4 regions of the Streptomyces sp. NPDC096079 genome follow, and region 1 is predicted to be linked to each of the others. Evidence: riboswitches for the same ligand, from Rfam matches in the RefSeq annotation. Region 1 holds a riboswitch; each other region holds the start of a gene.
The links. A riboswitch is a leader RNA that binds a small molecule or an ion and turns the genes downstream of it on or off. The one in region 1 is predicted to bind cyclic di-AMP.
Positions count from the first base shown of each region.

Region 2: another riboswitch for cyclic di-AMP. It lies ahead of ABTY59_RS16540 (transglycosylase family protein); the one in region 1 lies ahead of ABTY59_RS36840 (M23 family metallopeptidase).
Region 3: another riboswitch for cyclic di-AMP. It lies ahead of ABTY59_RS14915 (LysM peptidoglycan-binding domain-containing protein); the one in region 1 lies ahead of ABTY59_RS36840 (M23 family metallopeptidase).
Region 4: another riboswitch for cyclic di-AMP. It lies ahead of ABTY59_RS11010 (M23 family metallopeptidase); the one in region 1 lies ahead of ABTY59_RS36840 (M23 family metallopeptidase).

Region 1 covers NZ_JBEOST010000040.1:8,848-13,551, forward strand. The annotation lists gene ABTY59_RS36830 (MFS transporter) at 1-450, shown strand, start outside; gene ABTY59_RS36835 (PP2C family protein-serine/threonine phosphatase) at 578-1,789, shown strand; cyclic di-AMP (ydaO/yuaA leader) riboswitch at 1,991-2,155, shown strand; gene ABTY59_RS36840 (M23 family metallopeptidase) at 2,167-3,255, shown strand; gene ABTY59_RS36845 (aldo/keto reductase) at 3,300-4,247, shown strand; gene ABTY59_RS36850 (PrsW family intramembrane metalloprotease) at 4,437-4,704, opposite strand, start outside.
Region 2 covers NZ_JBEOST010000007.1:55,851-60,554, forward strand. The annotation lists gene eno (phosphopyruvate hydratase) at 1-817, opposite strand, end outside; gene ABTY59_RS16540 (transglycosylase family protein) at 1,157-1,870, opposite strand; cyclic di-AMP (ydaO/yuaA leader) riboswitch at 1,874-2,047, opposite strand; gene ABTY59_RS16545 (LysM peptidoglycan-binding domain-containing protein) at 2,306-3,262, opposite strand; gene ABTY59_RS16550 (cytochrome P450 family protein) at 3,453-4,704, opposite strand, start outside.
Region 3 covers NZ_JBEOST010000006.1:138,399-143,102, forward strand. The annotation lists gene ABTY59_RS14905 (alpha/beta fold hydrolase) at 1-272, shown strand, start outside; gene ABTY59_RS14910 (phosphoribosyltransferase family protein) at 509-1,813, shown strand; gene ABTY59_RS14915 (LysM peptidoglycan-binding domain-containing protein) at 1,797-2,660, opposite strand; cyclic di-AMP (ydaO/yuaA leader) riboswitch at 2,666-2,813, opposite strand; gene ABTY59_RS14920 (DUF6197 family protein) at 3,204-3,806, shown strand; gene ABTY59_RS14925 (phosphocholine-specific phospholipase C) at 3,867-4,704, opposite strand, start outside.
Region 4 covers NZ_JBEOST010000004.1:123,068-127,771, forward strand. The annotation lists gene ABTY59_RS11000 (M16 family metallopeptidase) at 1-1,123, shown strand, start outside; gene ABTY59_RS11005 (M16 family metallopeptidase) at 1,120-2,517, shown strand; cyclic di-AMP (ydaO/yuaA leader) riboswitch at 2,717-2,882, shown strand; gene ABTY59_RS11010 (M23 family metallopeptidase) at 2,895-3,665, shown strand; gene ABTY59_RS11015 (GntR family transcriptional regulator) at 3,869-4,552, shown strand.

The sequences.
Region 1 (4,704 bases):
GTCGCGCTGGCCGGGCAGCTGCGGATCACGGCCTGGTGCCGGCGCCGGCTCAGCCGGGAGCGGTGTCTCGTCCTGGGGCTCGCCCTGATGGGCGGGGCGTTCCTGGTCCCGGCGGTCCTGGGGCGCGGCCTGGTGGGGCTGCTGCTGTGCGCGGCGGTGCTGGCCGTCGCGAACGCGGTGCTCTACCCGTACGAGATGGACACCGTCGTCGCCCTGTCCCGGGGCCGCTGGGTCGCCACCCACTACGGGCTCTACAACACGGTCTGCGGGATCGGCATCACCCTCGGGAACCTGGGGACGGGCGCGCTCCTCGACGTCACCGGCTGGTCGGCGGCGCCGTGGCTCGTGCTGTGCGCCGTGGGCCTGCTGTGCGCGGCGGCGATGGCGCTGCTCGGCCGGGGCGGGCGGCTGGCGGAGGACGCGCCGGAGGAGGGCGCGTCGGCGGGCTGAGGCCGTCCCGGGCGGCCGGGTCCGTACGCCACTCGGCCCCGTGGGAGTCGCCGCCCCCGGCGGCGGCGGCCACCCTGGGAGGGCGCGGTGCGGACCGCGGCCGGTCGGACCGGGCAGGAGAGCACAGGTGGGGCACCCCCTAGGAGCGGCGGGCGGCGGACGGCGGGGCGGCGGGGGCCGTGCCGACTACGGCGGCGCCCGGCGGTTCATCCGCGCGCTGCCGCCGCTGATCATCGTGGGCGGTGTCGCCTTCGACGTGGCGACCCCGCCCGAGTACACGGCGGCGCCGCTCTTCTCCGCCGCCCCGCTGATCGCCGCGCCCTTCTTCTCCACCCTCACCACCCTGCTCACCGGGATCGCCGCCGTCTGCGCCTCGGTGGGCCTGCACGCCTACAACGGGACCGTCGACGAGGTCGCGGCGCTCACGGAGACCCTGACCGTCCTCACCGTCTCCGCGCTCGCCCTGCTCATCAACCGGGTGGTGCGGCGCAGCGGTGAGCGGCTCGCCTCGGCGCGGGTCATCGCGGAGACCGCGCAGAAGGCGGTGCTGCCGACGCCCGCCGAGCGGATCGGCGGGCTCCAGTGCGCGGCGCGGTACGAGGCGGCACAGGCCGACGCGTTCATCGGCGGCGACCTGTTCGCCGTGCAGGACACCCCGCACGGGGTACGGCTGGTGGTCGGGGACGTCCGGGGCAAGGGGATGGACGCGGTCGAGGCCGTCGCCGTCGTCATCGGCGCCTTCCGGGAGGCGGCCGAGCAGGAGCGGAACCTGGAGGGCGTGGCGCTGCGCCTGGAACGGGCGCTGACCCGGGAGGGCACCCGGCGGGACGGGCTCGACGCCTTCGAGGGGTTCACCACCGCCGTGCTGGCCGAGATCCCGCGCGCCGACGGGAGCGGGACCTTCGGCGGTTTCGTACGGGTCGTCAACCGGGGTCATCCGCCGCCGCTGATGCTGTACGCGGACGGGCGGCTCGACGCGCTGGAGCCGGGGGAGGCGGCGCTGCCGCTCGGCATGGGGGAGCTGGCGCAGTGGCCGGACCGGGCGGAGGCGCGGCCGTTCCCGCCGGGCACGACGCTGCTGTTCTACACGGACGGCCTCTCGGAGGCGCGGAACGCGCAGGGCGTCTTCTACGATCCGGCGGCCCGGCTCGCCGGGCGGATCTTCCCCGGGCCCGAGGAACTGCTCGACGCGCTCGTGGACGACGTACGGCTCCACACGGGCGGCGGGGCGACCGACGACATGGCGTTGCTGGCCGTGAGCCGCCCGGCGGCGGGGCAGCCGGAGCGGCGTCGGACGATGCCGGTGGTGCCGCCGGGCGGGCCCCGTCACCAGGCGTAGTCGGAGGGTGTCACTGCGATAACAATTGACATAACGTCAGATCGCGAGGGTTGGGCGAGCCCGTTCTGAACGGGGGTCAAGTCGGACCATTACCTCCCAATTCAATGAATGATCAAGGGGGACGGCTTGGAATCGGGACCCCCTGTCTATTAACGTTCGATAACGCAGCGCGGTCGTCCCAGCCGTCGCAAGAGGCGGCACCGTGCGCACGCGCCGAATCCTGAAAAGGAACCGGGGAACCACCACTTGGGGTGAATCGGGCCCCTTCGCACCCGTGCGGACCACGCACCCGTGCGGTCGAGCCCGTAGGAGACCTTCCTGCTCCGAACCCGTCAGCTAACCCGGTAGGCGAGAAGGAAGGAAAGGAGCGCGCCTCCGTGGCGTCCAACACCCCCGCACCCGAAGCCCCCTTCGATGCCTTCGGTGGCGGTGCGGGTCCCGCCGCCCCGGACACCGAGTGGAACCCCACCGAGGGCTCCCTCCGCGCCGAGGGCCGCTCCGGCGGCCGGCACCGGGTCGTCAAGCAGCGCTCCAACTTCGCCCGCTCCTCCACCGTCCTCGGCGTCGGCGTGATCGCGGCCGTCGGCGCGGGCGGCCTCGCCACCGCGCAGGAGAAGCCCCCGGTCGCCATATCGCTCCCGGACCTCCCGGACCTCGACCTGCCGGACGCCCACGACCTCCCCGGCGTCGGCGACCTGCTCCCCGAGGAGCACAGCGAGCCCGTCAGCGAGGCCCGCGCCAACCCGAACCCGCTCACCGCCGCCGCCTACACCACGGCCGACGAGAGCACCGAGCAGGCCGCCGCCGCCCCCGCCGCGGGCGAGGCCCTGCGCGCCCGCATCCTCCAGCAGGCCGAGCAGCAGCAGGCCTCCGCCGACGCCGCCGAGAAGGCCGCGGCGGAGAAGGCGGCGGCGGAGAAGGCCGCCGCCGAGGCCGTGGCCAAGGAGGCCGCCGCGCAGAAGGCCGCCGCCGAGGCGAAGGCGAAGGCCGAGGCGGAGGCCAAGGCCAAGGCGGAAGCGGCGGCCAAGGCGAAGGCCGAGGCCGAGCGCCTCGCCAAGCTCGCCGCCAGCTACTCGCTGCCGGTCTCCTCGTACAGCCTCACCGCCACCTACATGCAGTCCGGCTCCATGTGGTCCTCCGGCTACCACACCGGCCTCGACTTCGCCGCCCCCACGGGCACCCCGCTCAAGGCCGTCCACGGCGCGACCGTCAAGTCGGCGGGCTGGTCCGGCTCCTACGGCTACCGGATCGTCCTGGAGCTGGAGGACGGCACCGAGGTCTGGTACTGCCACCTCTCGTCCATGCTGGTCGGCGCGGGCCAGACCGTGGGCACCGGCGAGACCATCGGCCGCGTCGGCGCCACCGGCAACGTCACCGGCGCCCACCTCCACATGGAGGTCCACACGCCCGGCGGCGACGGCATCGACCCGGCGGACTGGCTCCGCTCCAAGGGCCTCAGCCTCTGACCCCACCCGGAATAGGCCCGGCGGCGGGAGCGGTTGATCCACACATGACCACTCTCCGCCCGCTGGGCAGCTCCGACCTGCACGTCTTCCCCCTCGCCCTGGGCGGCAACGTCTTCGGCTGGACCGCCGACGAGGCCCAGTCCTTCGCCGTCCTCGACGCCTACGCCGCCGCCGGCGGCAACTTCGTCGACTCCGCCGACGTCTACTCCGCCTGGGCCGAGGGCAACGAGGGCGGCGAGTCCGAGACCGTCATCGGCCGCTGGCTCGCCTCCCGGGGCAACCGCTCCGACATCGTCGTCGCCACCAAGGTCGGCGCCCACCCCCACTTCAAGGGCCTGTCCGCCACCACCATCAAGGCGGGCGCGGAGGAGTCCCTCCGCCGCCTCGGCACCGACCACATCGACCTGTACTACACCCACTTCGACGACGAGTCCGTCCCCGTCGAGGAGATCGTCACCGCCCTCGACCAGCTGGTGAAGGACGGCAAGGTGCGCGCCGTCGCCGCCTCCAACATCTCCCCGGAGCGGCTCCGCGCCTCCCTCGACTTCGCCGAGGCCGAGGGCCTCGCCCGGTACGTCGCCCTCCAGCCGCACTACAACCTGGTCTCCCGCGACACCTACGAGGGCCCGCTCCTGGAGACCGTCGAGCGGGCCGGGCTCTCCGCCGTCCCGTACTACGGCCTCGCGGCGGGCTTCCTCACCGGCAAGTACCGCCCCGGCGCCACCGTCGACAGCGTCCGGGCCTCCGGGGCCGCCGGCCACCTGGACACCGAGCGGGGCCGGGCCGTGCTCTCCGCCCTCGACGCGGTCGCCGAGGCGCACGGCGCGGAGCTCGCCACCGTCGCCCTCGCCTGGCTCGCAGCCCGCCCGACCGTCGCCGCGCCGATCGCCTCGGCCCGCACGGTCGAGCAGCTCCCCGCCCTGGTGGCGGCCGCCGACCTGGAACTGACGGAGGAGGAGCTGACGCTGCTGACGGAGGCGTCGGCGCACTAGGCCTGGCAGTTCCCGTCGGATCAGGCCCCTAGTGCTGTGACCGGAAAGGTTCACCGGGTCGCGACGCCCGGCACGGCACCTCGCCGCGTTGTCGGCCCTCGCGAGTACGTCCAGTACGAGCCGAGGCCCTCCGCCTTGCGATGCACCGCACCGGACGCCGCGACCCGGCAAACCTTTCCGGCCACAGCACTAGCTGCGGTACGGGTTGTAGCCCTCGTAGTCCAGGTACTGCGGCGGTGCCCAGGCGCGGCCCGTGGCCCGCGCCGCGAACGTCAGGGCGGGGGAGGCGACCGCGCGGCGCTGCCACAGGTGGTGCAGCAGCTCCTGCTCCCGGGCCGGGAAGTCGGGCCCAGCCGTGCCGCGCCGGGCCCGGTCCCGCAGGAACGCCAGGGTCGTGGCGAAGGACTCGTACTCGCCGACCGCCCGCGCGGCCGGCGGGCCGTACGTCCGCGCGGCG
Region 2 (4,704 bases), on a different contig from region 1:
GCTCCTCGTAGTACTCGGTCATCTCGGCGGCCGAGCGGGACTTGCCCTCGAACTCGTACTTGCCGTCCTTGTAGAACTCGGACGCGGCGACGTCGAGCGCCAGCGCGATGTCCTTGCCCGGGACGTAGCCGGCCTGCTTGATGGCCTCCAGGATGAGGTCGAGCGCCTCGCGGTTGGAGTCCAGGTTCGGGGCGAAGCCGCCCTCGTCGCCGAGGCCGGTGGAGAGGCCCTTGGTCTTCAGGACGGACTTGAGGGTGTGGTAGACCTCGGTGCCCCAGCGGAGGGCCTCGGAGAAGGACTCCGCGCCGATCGGGGCGATCATGAACTCCTGGATGTCCACGTTGGAGTCGGCGTGCGACCCACCGTTGAGGATGTTCATCATCGGAACGGGCAGCAGGTGCGCGTTCGGGCCGCCCAGGTAGCGGAAGAGGGGGAGGTCGCTGGCCTCGGAGGCGGCGTGCGCGACGGCGAGGGAGACGCCGAGGATGGCGTTGGCGCCGAGCGAGCCCTTGTTCTCCGTGGCGTCCAGGTCGAACATGGCCTGGTCGATCAGGCGCTGCTCGGTGGCGTCGTAGCCGACGAGCTCCGGGCCGATCTGCTCGATGACGGCGAGGACGGCCTTCTCGACACCCTTGCCCTGGTAGCGGTTCGGGTCACCGTCGCGAAGCTCGATGGCCTCGAACGCACCGGTGGAGGCGCCGGACGGAACGGCAGCACGGCCGGTGCTGCCGTCGTCGAGGCCGACCTCGACCTCGACCGTGGGGTTGCCTCGGGAGTCCAGGATTTCCCGGGCTACGACGACGTCGATGGACGGCACGAGCATCTCCTTCTGGGATGTGACGCGGGATGTGACGCAAGGTCGGTGCAGGGTCGCTCGGCCTTGCGACAAGAGCCTAACCGGCTCGGGGGCTCCCGCCCGCCGTGCGCCCGCCCGCTGGGACGAAAAAGGACCCAAGGGCACGCATTGCGGGACGAAGGACCCCAGATCTACTGGACGGTAACCATGAGGTCCCCCAGGAACAAGGAGGCGGGTCCTCCTTAAAAGGGGGAACCCCGGTCCGGCGCGCACGGGGGAAGGGCGCGCCGGACCGGGGTGGTCACCGCGGGAGGGTCGTCGGGGCCGCGTGAGCCGCCGGACTCACGCGAGCCGCCGGGCTCACTTCAGGTGGAGCTGCTGACCCGGGTAGATGAGGTCGGCGTTCTCGACGACGTCCTTGTTCAGCTCGAAGAGCTTGGCCCAGCCGCCCTTGACGCCGTGCGCCTGGGCGATCTTGCTGAGGGTGTCGCCGGTGACGACCTTGTACTCGCCGTCACCCTTCTTGACCGTCTTGCCGGTGGGCGTGGTGACGGTCTTCTTGGCGGTGGCCTTCGGGGCCTGGCGCTGCTCGCTGCGGGTGGTCGGCTGCTCGGCGCGACGCTCCTGCGGCTTGGGGGCGGCCTCCTGCTTCGGGGCGGCCTCCTGCTTCGGGGCGCTCTCGGCGGCGCCGCCGTCGTAGGCGGCGCTGGAGAGGCCGACGCCGCAGCTCGGCCAGGCACCCTTGCCCTGGCCCGCGAGGACCTTCTCGGCGACGGAGATCTGCTGGGCCTTGGACGCCATGTCGGCGCGCGGGGCGTAGGCGGTGCCACCGAAGGCGGCCCAGGTGGAGTTGGTGAACTGCAGGCCGCCGTAGAAGCCGTTGCCGGTGTTGATGGACCAGTTGCCGCCGGACTCGCACTGGGCGACGGTGTCCCACTCGGCGGTGGTGGCGGCCGAGGCGGTGCCCGCGGTCAGCAGCGGGGCGGCGACGGCGACACCGGTGACGCCGACGAGCGTGGCGACCTGGGTGGCCTTGGAGGGACGACGGTGTTTGCCCTTGGCGGAAAACAGCATGGGGATTCTCCTCACCGACGCCTGTGAGGTGAGCTGTCGGGTTCGGGCCGGAAAGTTGCCCGGCCGCGTGTCCTAGCACGCGGCTTCACCCCAAGCCGGTCGTCGGCCGTCTGTCTCGACGGCCGGGGCCGGCACTTACCTTGGGTCCCCCACTCCTGCCTTCGGCGCTTGCGCGACGACTGTTCCCATCGGCCGACGGCAGGATTCGGCGTTTCGGTCGACGGGGCCCGCGGTGGCGAGCGGTGACGACCGTAGACACAGACCCACCGGAAGTTCAAAGAGGCCCATTGCGGAAATATCGCCCCTGCTTGCCCTCCGGTGGGCGGTGTTTGTGCAGGTGAGAGGTGACGGGAGCAAAGTTTGCGGACGTGACACGCCAGTTGGGGCGAAGAGACCCATGTCTCACTTGCCCAGAACCGGACATAACCCCGCGAACTATTCGGCCGCCGCCACCGAACCCGGCGTCAGATCGAGGCTCTGACCAGGCAGGATGAGGTCCGGATCGAGGCCCACCGTCTGCCGGTTGGCGTCATAGAGGGCGGTCCAGCCTCCGGGGAGTTCGTTCTCCTGCGCAATGCCGGACAGACTGTCACCCGGCTGCACGGTGTACTCGCCCGAAGTGCCCTGACTGTCCGTTGCGCCCGATTCCTTCGTCCCGTCAGTCACCGGCGTGGCGTCGACTTCCCCCGTGGACTTGTCCGTATTCGAGGCGTGTCGACCCGATTCAGCCGATCCGCCCGACTCGCCGGACTCCTCCGGTGCGGCCTCACCCCGGTGCTTGCCGGTGCCGGGTGTGGCCGACGGCGTGTCACCCTTCGACACGTCAGAAGAATCCGGCGTACCGGGCGTAACGGACGCGTCCGGGGCCACCGGGGTGGTGGGCGCGGTCGGTGCCGACGGGGTGGCGGAGGTCACCGGAGCGCTCGGAACGACCGGCGTGGCCGGCGCCACCGGCGTCGCGGACGCGGCGGACCGCTGCGCCTGCCCGACGGAGCCCTGGGGGGCGGCCGGGGCGTCCGCCGTGCGGTTGGACTCGGGGAGGGGCCCACCGGGGGTCGTGGGGACGGCGGCCGGGCCGGGGTTCACGCCGGTGGCCTTGCCGTCGTTCTTCAGGCCGGCGATCGGGGCACAGGTGGCCCACTCGTCGCTGCCCTTGGCGAGCGCCTTCTCGGCCACCGCGATCTGCTGGGCGCGGCTGGCGAGGTCGGGGCTGGGCGCGTACGCGAGGCCGCCGTTCCGCTCCCAGCTGTCCTGGGTGATCTGGAGGCCGCCGTACATGCCGTTGCCGAAGTTGGCACTCCACTGGCCACCGGACTCGCACTCGGCGACCCGGTCCCAGGTGGCGGCGTCGGCGGCGGAGGCGGATCCGGAGGCCAGCAGCGGCAGTGCCATGGCGGATCCGGTCACGCCCGCGGCGACGACGATGGCGGGGGCCTGACGGGGGCGACGGTGTCGTCCGTTCCCGGAACGCATAGGAGCGCCTTTCGCGTGACGGCTGAGACTGCCGGGAAACGTAGCGGCATTCGAACGCCCGTCACAAGTCGATCGCCCCGCGATCACGTAAAGATCACATTTCTGATGCTCAGTCAGCAGCCAAGACCGGTACGGACGGGGAGAACTCGACCGGAAGCGTGCGCAATCCGCGCATGATGAGCCCTCCGCGCCACCGCAGTTCGGCCGGATCGGCGGCAAGTCGCAGATCCGGCAGGCGAGTCAGGAGCGTCGCGAGCGCCGTCTGCCCTTCGAGACGGGCGAGCGGCGCGCCCAGGCAGTAGTGGATGCCGTGCCCGTACCCGAGGTGCTGGTTGTCGCGCCGGGCGAGGTCGAGCACGTCCGGACCGTCGAAGCGCTCCGGGTCCCGGTCGGCGGCGGCGAGCACCACGAGCACCGGGTCGCCGGCCGGGATCTCCTGTCCGCCGATGGTCAGCGCCCGTGTCGCGTAACGCCAGGTCGCCATCTCCACGGGCCCGTCGAACCGCAGCAGCTCCTCGACGCCGGTCTCCAGGAGTCCGGTCTCCCCGGCGGCGAGGGACTCCTGGAGCAGCGCCCGCTGCTCCGGATGCCGGAGAAGGGCGTAAAGTCCGTTACCGACCAGATTCACGGTCGTCTCGAAGCCGGCGAACAGCAGGATGAAGGCCATCGCGGCGGCCTCGTTCTCGGTGAGGTGCTCGCCGTGGTCGGAGGCCTTGATGAGCCCCGAGATCAGGTCGTCCCCCGGCTCCCCCCGCTTGCGGTGGATCAGCTCGGCGAGATAGCCGCGCATCTTCTTCACCGACCGGGCGACCCCACCGCGCGGCCCGCCGCCGTGCCGGATCATCATCCCGGCCCAGTCCCGGAAGTCGTCCTGGTCCTCCGGCGGCACCCCGAGCAGGTCGCAGATCGCGTAGATCGGCAGGGGGAAGGCGAACTCGTGGATGAGGTCGGCGCTGCCCCGCTCCACGAACCCGTCGATGAGCCGGTCCGTCAGCTCCTGCACGCGCGGCGTGAACTCGGCGACCCGGCGCGGGGTGAACGCCTTCGACACGAGGCGGCGCAGCCGGGTGTGGTCCGGCGGGTCGATGTTGAGCAGATGCGTCATCAGCTCGGCCTTGCGCTCGCCCGGGATGCCCGTCTTCCCCTTCGCGTGCGGGGACTCGTCGTGGTGCGCGGGGTTCTTGGAGAGCCGCTGGTCGGCGAGGGCCTGCCGGGCGTCCGCGTACCGGGTCACGAGCCAGGCCTCGACCCCGCTCGGCAGCGTCGTCCGGTGCACGGGAGCGTGTTCGCGCAGCCAGGCGTACGCCGGGTAGGGATCGGTGGCGAACTCCCAGGTGAAGAGCGTGGGGGCGGGCCGGGGG
Region 3 (4,704 bases), on a different contig from region 1:
CCGTCACGCGCTCCTCGGCCACCGCCTTCCGCGCCTATCTGGACTCCTGGTCCGGCACCGACTTCCACGAGCGCGTCCGGGACAACCCGGTCCCCGTCCTGCTCGTGGTCGGCGCCCACGACCCCGCGCTCGGCACCGAGGCGATGGAGGCCACCTGGCTGCGCTGGTACCCCAACGCGCGCCTCGCGGTCCTCAAGGACGCCGGTCACTACGCCCCCGAGGAGACCCCGGAGGCCCTGGCCGAAGCCATCGAGGCCTTCCTCGGCGCCTGACGGCCCCGTGCCTGACGGCCCCCGCCGCGGGACCTCATCCGAAGGTCGACGGACGTGACGACTTTCTACCCGGCCGCTGCGCCGCCCGCCGACCGGTCCGGGGTCCGGGCCCCGGTCGGGCCGGTGGCCGTCCGCCCACCGGTCGTGGCGCTCTACCCTGGAGGGACGGGCCGGGGACGAGGTCACACCGTTCCTCCCCGGGGCCCGGGCCGCGCAGGCGGAAGGGCGGCGGGACCATGTTCTTCAGCGATCGTACGGACGCGGGGCGGCAGCTCGCCGACCGGCTGGACCACCTCAAGGGCCAGGACGTCGTGGTCCTCGGGCTCCCCCGGGGCGGCGTGCCGGTGGCGGTGGAGGTCGCCGAGGCCCTCGACGCGCCGCTCGACATCTGTCTCGTGCGGAAACTGGGGGTGCCCCACCAGCCGGAGCTCGCGATGGGGGCGCTCGGCGAGGGCGGCGTGCGGGTCCTCAACGAGCGCGTGCTCCGCGAGGCCCGTGTGGGCGACCGCGACCTCGCGGCGGTGGAGGAGCGGGAGCACGCCGAACTCGACCAGCGTGGCCTGCGCTACCGGGGCAGCCGGCCCTCCGTGCCGCTCGACGGGCGGACGGTCGTCGTGGTCGACGACGGGCTGGCCACGGGCGCCACGGCACTGGCGGCCTGCCGGGTGGTACGGGCCAGGGGTGCCGCCCGGATCGTCCTCGCCGTCCCGGTGGCACCGCGCGGCTGGACCACGCGCCTCGGCGGCGAGGCCGACGAGACGGTGAGCGTGCACGCGCCGGAGTTGTTCTTCGCGATCGGGCAGTTCTACCGGGACTTCTCACAGACCCCGGACGCCGAGGTCGTCGCCTGTCTGGAGCGGAACCGGACGGCGCGCGTCCCGGTCGTCCGGGACACGGACGTCAGGATCCCGGTCGGCGGCGTCCGCCTCGGCGGGCGGCTGGCGGTTCCCGAGGACGCGCGAGGCGTCGTGCTGTTCGCCCACGGCAGCGGCAGCAGCCGCCACAGTCCGCGGAACCGGGCGGTGGCCGCGGCGCTGCATCGGGCGGGCCTGGGGACGCTGCTGTTCGACCTGCTGACGGAGGCGGAGGCGACGGACCGGGCGCACGTCTTCGACACCCCGCTCCTGGCCGGGCGGCTCGCCGGGGCCACGGAGTGGCTGGCGGCGCGGCCCGAGAGCACCGGTCTTCCGCTGGGGTACTTCGGCGCGAGCACGGGTGCCGCCGCCGCGCTGTGGGCGGCGGGCGATCCCGCGTCCCCGGTGAGCGCCGTCGTCTCGCGCGGCGGCCGGCCGGACCTGGCGGCCGAGCACCTGGCCCGGGTGCGCGCTCCGACGCTCCTGGTGGTGGGCGGCGCGGACGCGCTGGTCCTGGATCTCAACCGGCGTGCCCTGGCGCTGCTGCGCTGTGAGAACAGGCTGGCCGTCGTGGGGGGCGCCGGGCACCTCTTCGAGGAACCCGGCGCCCTGGAGGAGGTGGCGGACCTCGCCACCTCCTGGTTCGCCGGTCACTTCCGGCGGCGGGCGGTCAGTACGCCGAGTTGACGTTGTCGATGGAGCCGTAGCGGTCGGCCGCGTAGTTGCAGGCGGCGGTGATGTTGGCGACCGGGTCGAACAGGTCCAGGGACGTGCCGGGCACGTGGTAGGCGAGGAAGGTCGGCTCGATGACCTGGAGCAGGCCCTTCGAGGGGGTGCCGGCGGCGGCGTTGGAGTCCCAGAGGTTGATGGCCTGGGGGTTGCCGGAGGACTCGCGCATGATGTTGCGGTGGATCCCGTCGTAGGACCCGGGGATGCCCCGCTGGCCCATGATGGCCAGCGACTCGCGGATCCAGCCGTCGAGGTTGTCCGCGTAGTTGGTGGCGGCGGCCGGGGCAGCCTTGACGGCGGAGGGGAGGGCGACGGCGGGTGCGGCCGCGGCGGCGGACGAGCCGGTCCCGGTGGCCACGGCGGGGGCGGCCGAGCGGTGCGCGGAGCGGTTCGCCCGCTCGGTCGCGGCGGACTTCTTCGCCTTGGCGGGCGCGGCCTTCGCGGAATCCAGACGAATCGTCAGTTCAAGGCCGGGGCGAATGAGTGACGGATTGTCACCCACGGCGGTCTTGTTCGTCTGGTAAAGGCTCTTCCAGCCGCCCTGAATTCCCTTCTTGTGGGCGATCAGGGAAAGCGAGTCGCCGCTCACCACGGTGTAGGTGTGCGTGGCGGCGGGGGCCTTGGCCGTGACTGCCACGGCGGGCGCCTTGACGGCGATCTGCGGGGCGGCGGACACGGGCGCCGCACTGGCGACGGCCGAGGCGATGAGCGGCAGGGTCAGCGCGGCGCCACCGGTGCCGACCAGGGCGAGGCCGCGGGAGACGTGGCCGAGGCGGGGACGGCGGTGCTTACCGTGAGCAGGCATGACGGGTTTCCTCTCCGGCGCCTGCGGGGTGAGCTGTCGGGTTCGGACGGGAGATGTCCGGCCGCGCGCACGCGGCTTCACCCCGAGCCGTTCCGGAGTGCGGAACGGCGTATTCGTGGGTCCCCCGCTCCTGCCGTCGGGTGAAAAGGGAGGTGTGCCGAGCGGCGGCAGGATTGGGCGTTCCGCTCGAATGGAGGTGACCGTAGGCCAGTAATGCGACGGATAACAAGAGGAGTGGATGCCGGGTATCCGGAAATGGATCACGGAATTCGGGTAATTCAAGATCGATGCCGCTCGGGCGGTGTCGAACTTCCTTGTCCGGTACGGGCTCGGCGGAGAGCGCGCGAGGGACCGGGGGTGGTTGAGTGAGTCGCGTCACCAGGGTCGTAATGTCCGAATATGCTCTGTAATTCCGAGGTGGGTAAATAGGGGGGAAATCCCCTCGATGGGGTGTTCGCGCGGCGACTCTCCCGGGGCTCGTAAAAGTGGCAAAAGGGACATTTATCTTGAAAGATGGAGGAAGTCGACCCAGGAGCCGCTCCCATGCCGCCTTCCCCCGCCCTGCTCAACCCCGACGGCCTCGATCGCGAGGCGGCCGCGCTCTTCGAGAGCGCCACCTGGCAGCGGATCGTCACGGACTGGACCGCCACCGAGGAGCCGTCACCGGCGGAGGAGGGCTGGCGGAAGCTGCTCAGCGTGCCGGTCGACCGCCTCGTGGCCGACGCGCTCGCCGCACTCCCGCCGGGGCTGCCCACCGAGCGGCGTCTCCCGGGACGGCTCGGAGCCGTACTGCCGGACCGGCTGCACTCCTGGCGGCGCCTCGGGCAGGCCGAGCTGCGCCCCTCGGTCCACCTCGGCTACGCGCGCCTGGTACTGACGGAGTGGGGCTGGCAGAACGCCCCGTACAAGCTGCGCGACGCACGGGGGGCCCGGTGCGTCTGCGGGGCCCTCCTCGCCGCCCATCGCCTCGGCTACGGGGGCGCGGACACCATGCACGAGGCGGCCGCCTGGATCATGACCGAACTCCGCTCGCGCGGCTGGCACGACCTGATCGGGCCCTGGAACCGGGCCCCGGGCCGGACCGCCGCCGACGCGGTGGCGCTGCTCGACGCCACGGTCCGCCGCGCCGCGCACGCCGGCCGCTGACGCCGCGCCCGGAGCCGGGCGGCGACCGGAGGGCCGCCGCCCGGCACGCGGGGCGGGGGATCAGCCGCTGACGCTCGCGGCACCGGTCTCGATGTGGCCGGTGTACCGGCGCGACCAGGTCCCGTCGATGTCGGCGAGGATCGTGAAGTCGTACCAGCCGCCGTTGTACGCCACCGCGTTGAAGAAGTCCTCGCGGCTGGAGTTCGCCGGCACGGTGTACGTCCACGGGCCGTCGGAACGGTAGGCGTTCGAGCGGACGGTGAAGGTGACCGCCTTGGCCGAGGCGTTGGCCATCCGGAAGTAGACCGCGGTCTTCCCGGTGCCGGGCTCCTTGGCGTACCGCGCGGCGACCTCGATGTCCTTGCCCGCCTTGGAGGCGTCCCCGATGAACCGCCGCAGGAACCGGTTGGGGCCCATCATCGAGATGTCGTACTTCCCCGAGCCCGATCCCAGGCCGATGTTGAAGTAGTCCGTGGCCGTGCCGCCCGGGTCGACGGTGTACTGCCAGGCCGCCGTGTCCCGGTGCTGGTGCGGGTGGATCGAGAAGTGCGCCGGGCGCTTTGCCTCGTCGCCCTGGTTGGTCATCGAGAACCAGGCCAGGATCTTGCCGGCGGCGCCGAACTCGAAGCGGTCGAGGTTGCCGTTGACCTGGTACGGCAGGGCGCGCGCCGGCCGGGTGCCGGACTCCTGTGCGGGCAGCGCGTTGTTCTGCGGGGCCGGGTTCGGCAGCGGGCCGCAGGTGGCCTGTCCGATCACCTTCGCCGTGGAGGGGAGACCGGACGGCACTCCGTACACCGGGTTGGCGAAGTCGAAGACCCCGGTCAGGTCACCCGTGACCTTCCGGCGCCAGTCGCTGATGTTCGGACAGGTGGCGGGGTTGCCGAGGGCCGCCGTCCAG
Region 4 (4,704 bases), on a different contig from region 1:
CGGCCACTTCGAGCTCGTGCAGGGGGCCGGCGGCTCGCTCAACGGCACGACGAGCTTCGAGCGCACCAACTACTTCGAGACCATGCCCGCGCACCAGCTGGAGCTCGCGCTCTGGCTGGAGGCCGACCGCATGGGCTCGCTGCTCGCCGCCCTGGACGACGAGTCCATGGAGAACCAGCGGGACGTCGTCAAGAACGAGCGCCGCCAGCGCTACGACAACGTGCCGTACGGCACGGCCTTCGAGAGGCTGACCGCCCTCGCCTACCCGGAGGGCCACCCCTACCACCACACGCCGATCGGCTCCATGGCCGACCTGGACGCGGCGACCCTGGAGGACGCGCGGAACTTCTTCCGCACGTACTACGCCCCGAACAACGCCGTGCTGTCCGTCGTCGGCGACATCGACCCGGCGCGGACGCTCGCCTGGGTCGAGAAGTACTTCGGCTCCATCCCGGCCCACGACGGCAAGCCCGAGCCGCGCTCCGGCGAGCTGCCCGAGGTCATCGGGGAGCAGCTCCGCGAGGTCGTCGAGGAGGAGGTCCCGGCGCGTGCGCTGATGGCCGCCTACCGGCTGCCGCACGACGGCACGCGCGCGTGCGACGCCGCCGACCTCGCCCTGACGGTCCTGGGCGGCGGGGAGTCCTCCCGCCTGCACAACCGTCTGGTCCGCCGCGACCGCACGGCCGTCGCCGCCGGCTTCGGTCTGCTGCGGCTGGCCGGCGCCCCCTCGCTCGGCTGGCTGGACGTCAAGACCTCCGGCGGCGTCGAGGTCCCGCAGATCGAGGCGGCCGTCGACGAGGAGCTCGCCCGGTTCGCCGCCGAGGGCCCCACGGCCGAGGAGATGGAGCGCGCGCAGGCCCAGTTGGAGCGCGAGTGGCTGGACCGGCTCGGCACCGTCGCGGGCCGCGCGGACGAACTGTGCCGGTTCGCCGTGCTGTTCGGCGACCCGCAGCTCGCCCTGACGGCCGTCGACCGGGTCCTGGAGGTCACCGCCGACGAGGTGCGGGAGGTCGCCGCGGCGAAGCTGCGCCCCGACAACCGCGCGGTGCTCGTGTACGAGCCCCTGGCGACCGAGCAGAGCGACAGCGCCGACGGCGATGACGAAGAGGGAGCGGACCAGTGACCGACGCCGCCGTGTCTTTGACGAGCATGGACTTCCACCCGCAGCCCGAGGCGGGCACCGCGAAGCCGTGGGCCTTCCCGGCACCGGACCGCGGGAAGCTGGACAACGGTCTGACCGTGCTCACCAGCCACCGCCCCGGCCAGCAGGTCGTCGCCGTGGAGATCTTCCTGCCCGCCCCGCTGGACGCCGAGCCCGCCGGGCTCGACGGCGTCGCCACGATCATGGCCCGAGCGCTCTCCGAGGGCACCGACCAGCACAGCGCCGAGGAGTTCGCGGCCGAGCTGGAGCGCTGCGGCGCCACGCTCGACGCGCACGCCGACCACCCGGGCGTACGGGTCTCCCTGGAGGTCCCCGTCTCCCGGCTGCCCAAGGCGCTCGGGCTGCTCTCCGAGGCGCTGATCGCCCCCGCGTTCCTGGACACCGAGGTCGAGCGCCTGGTGCGCAACCGCCTCGACGAGATCCCGCACGAGACGGCCAACCCGGGCCGTCGCGCCGCCAAGCAGCTCTCCAAGGAGCTGTTCCCGGCCGAGTCCCGGATGTCCCGGCCGCGCCAGGGCACCGAGGAGACCGTCGCCGCGATCGACGCCGCCGCCGTCCGCGCCTTCTTCGAGGCGCACCTCCGGCCCGGCACGGCCACCGCCGTGGTCGTCGGCGACCTGACCGGGGTCGACCTCGACAAGGTCCTCGCCGAGACGCTGGGCGCCTGGACGGCTGAGCCGGCCGAGCCGCTCCCGATGCCGCCGATCACCGCCGACGACACCGGACGGGTCGTCATCGTGGACCGTCCGGGCGCCGTGCAGACGCAGCTGCTGATCGGCCGGATCGGCCCCGACCGGCACGACCGCGTCTGGCCGGCCCAGGTCCTCGGCACGTACTGCCTCGGCGGCACCCTGACCTCGCGTCTGGACCGGGTCCTGCGCGAGGAGAAGGGCTACACGTACGGCGTGCGGGCCTTCGGTCAGGTGCTCCGCTCGGACGCCGCGGGGAACGGCGCCTCGATGCTCGCCATCAGCGGATCCGTCGACACCCCGAACACGGGTCCGGCGCTCGAGGACCTGTGGAAGGTGCTGCGCACGCTCGCCGCCGAGGGGCTCACCGACGCCGAGCGCGAGACGGCCGTGCAGAACCTGGTGGGCGTGGCCCCCCTCAAGTACGAGACGGCCGCCTCGGTCGCCGGGACGCTCGCCGACCAGGTGGAGCAGCACCTTCCGGACGACTACCAGGCGCAGTTGTACGCGCGCCTGGCCGAGACGGGCACGGTCGAGGCGACGGCCGCCGTGGTCAGCGCCTTCCCGGTGGACCGGCTCGTGACCGTGCTCGTCGGCGACGCGGCGCAGATCGCGGAGCCCGTGCGGGGTCTGGGCATCGGTGAAGTGACCGTCGTGACCGGCTGATTCAGGCCGCAGCGCGACAACGACAGGACCCCGACGGCATGTTTCGTCGGGGTCCTCCGCTTTGTCCGTATTGAGGTCAAGATGATCTTTTGCCCTGTGGCATGTCTTACAAAAAGCGTGTCCGGTTGGTGATTGAAAGACGATCCGCATAGCGTCGGGGCGACTGTTCGTCAGTTGCACGTGCCGCAGCCGCGGCATCGGACAGTCATCGCCGAGTCCCCGTCAGGCGCGAGCCTGGGGAGCCGGGGACCCACACGCAGTCCCTGGGGTGAATCGGGCGGCCTTCGTCTTGACGGAGGGGCCCGTAGGAGACCTTCCTGCTCCGAACCCGTCAGCTAACCCGGTAGGCGAGAGGGAAGGAAAGGATCAGCCACTACATGGCGTTCACCCGTGCCACCGGGAAGCATCGTGGTCCGAGCCGGATGGCGCGCCGCAGCGTGGGCATCGCCGGCGTCGCGACGCTCGCCACCACCGGCGTCATCGGAACCCTCGCCTCCCCGGCGCTCGCCGCCGACACGGACCACCGCTCCGTCGAGGACACCGGCCTGACCCAGGTCATCACCGAGGACTCCCTCGTGGACCGGATCAACGCCCAGGCCACCGCCCAGGAGCAGGAGGCCGTCGAGGCCATCGCCAAGGCGAAGGCCAAGGCCGAGGCGAAGCGCAAGGCGGACGCCCGCGCCAAGGAGATCCGGCTGGAGCGTGAGCGTGCCGCCCGCGAGGCCGAGCGCCGCCGCCTGGCCTCCTTCCAGCTCCCCGTCGCCGGCTCGTACGTCTCCACCGGCTACAAGACCGGTGGCTCCCTCTGGTCCTCCGGCAGCCACTCCGGCGTCGACTTCCACGCCGCCTACGGCACCCGGGTCGTCTCCGTCGGCTCCGGCACCGTCGTCGAGGCCGGCTGGGGCGGCGCGTACGGCAACAACATCGTCATCCGGATGAACGACGGCACGTACACCCAGTACGGACACCTGTCCTCCATCGGGGTCTACGTCGGCCAGACCGTCGAGCCGGGCCAGCAGATAGGCGTCTCCGGCTCGACCGGCAACTCCACCGGCCCGCACCTGCACTTCGAGGCGCGCACGAGCCCCGAGTACGGCTCCGACATCAACCCGGTCGCGTACCTCCGCGCCCGCGGCGTCACCGTCTGACCCGTACCGCATCTTCGCGGAGCGACTCGCAAAAGCCCCGGCTCGTACTGAGCCGGGGCTTTTCGTCGACCGGAACGGCCAAAATACAGCCATGGATTCCATCGGGGCATCGGAAATTCCGGCGGGCTGCCATAGAGTCGAAGATCGGGCGCAGAACAGGCGCCGATGGAATGGACTCGCGCGGACCAAAGCGGAGGTCGGACATGCGCATTCCCGCGCACTCGGTATGCACGGCGATCCGGGACGACATCGTCTCCGGCGTGTTCGAGCGGGGCGGCCGGCTGACCGAGGAGCAACTCGCCCGCCGGTACGGGGTCTCCCGCGTCCCGGTCCGCGAGGCGCTGCGCACCCTGGAGTCCGAGGGGTTCGTCGTCACCCGGCGTCACGCGGGCGCCCATGTCGCCGAGCCCACCGAGCAGGAGGCGGCCGACCTGCTCGACATGCGGGCGCTGCTCGAGCCGCTCGGGGCCGCGCGGGCCGCGCAGCGGCGCACGGAGGCCCACCTCAAGGTGCTGCGCGGCCTGGTCAGGCTGGGGCAGGAGCGGGCCAGGCGGGGCCAGGGCGAGGATCTGCGGTCGCTCGGCGGCTGGTTCCACGAGACGCTCGCGCAGGCTTCGGGGAGCCCGGCCCTGACGGCGCTGCTCACCCAGCTCCGGCACAAGATCGCCTGGACGTACGTCGTGGAGCAGCCCGCCCAGCCGGTCGAGGCCTGGGCCGAGCACGGCGCGATCGTGGACGCCGTGGCGCGCGGCGACGCCGAGCGGGCGAGGAGCCTGACCGCGCTGCACGCGGAGCGCTCGCTGTCCCTGCACCGGCTCAAAAAGCCGGAGCGGGGCCGTGTGAGGGTTTCGCAACATGCCGTCAACACGGCGAGTGCCCGGAATTAACACGCACGCCGTATACAAAGAAATAGGCATTCGGCCGGGGTTTTCGTGCTGCCCGAAAATGGGCCCGACGAGTCCGGGGAATGCGAATGGCCGTGCCCGCCGGAATTCCGGCGGGTCGGGACCAGGGCCCGGCACCTGTCGGTGGATCTGGC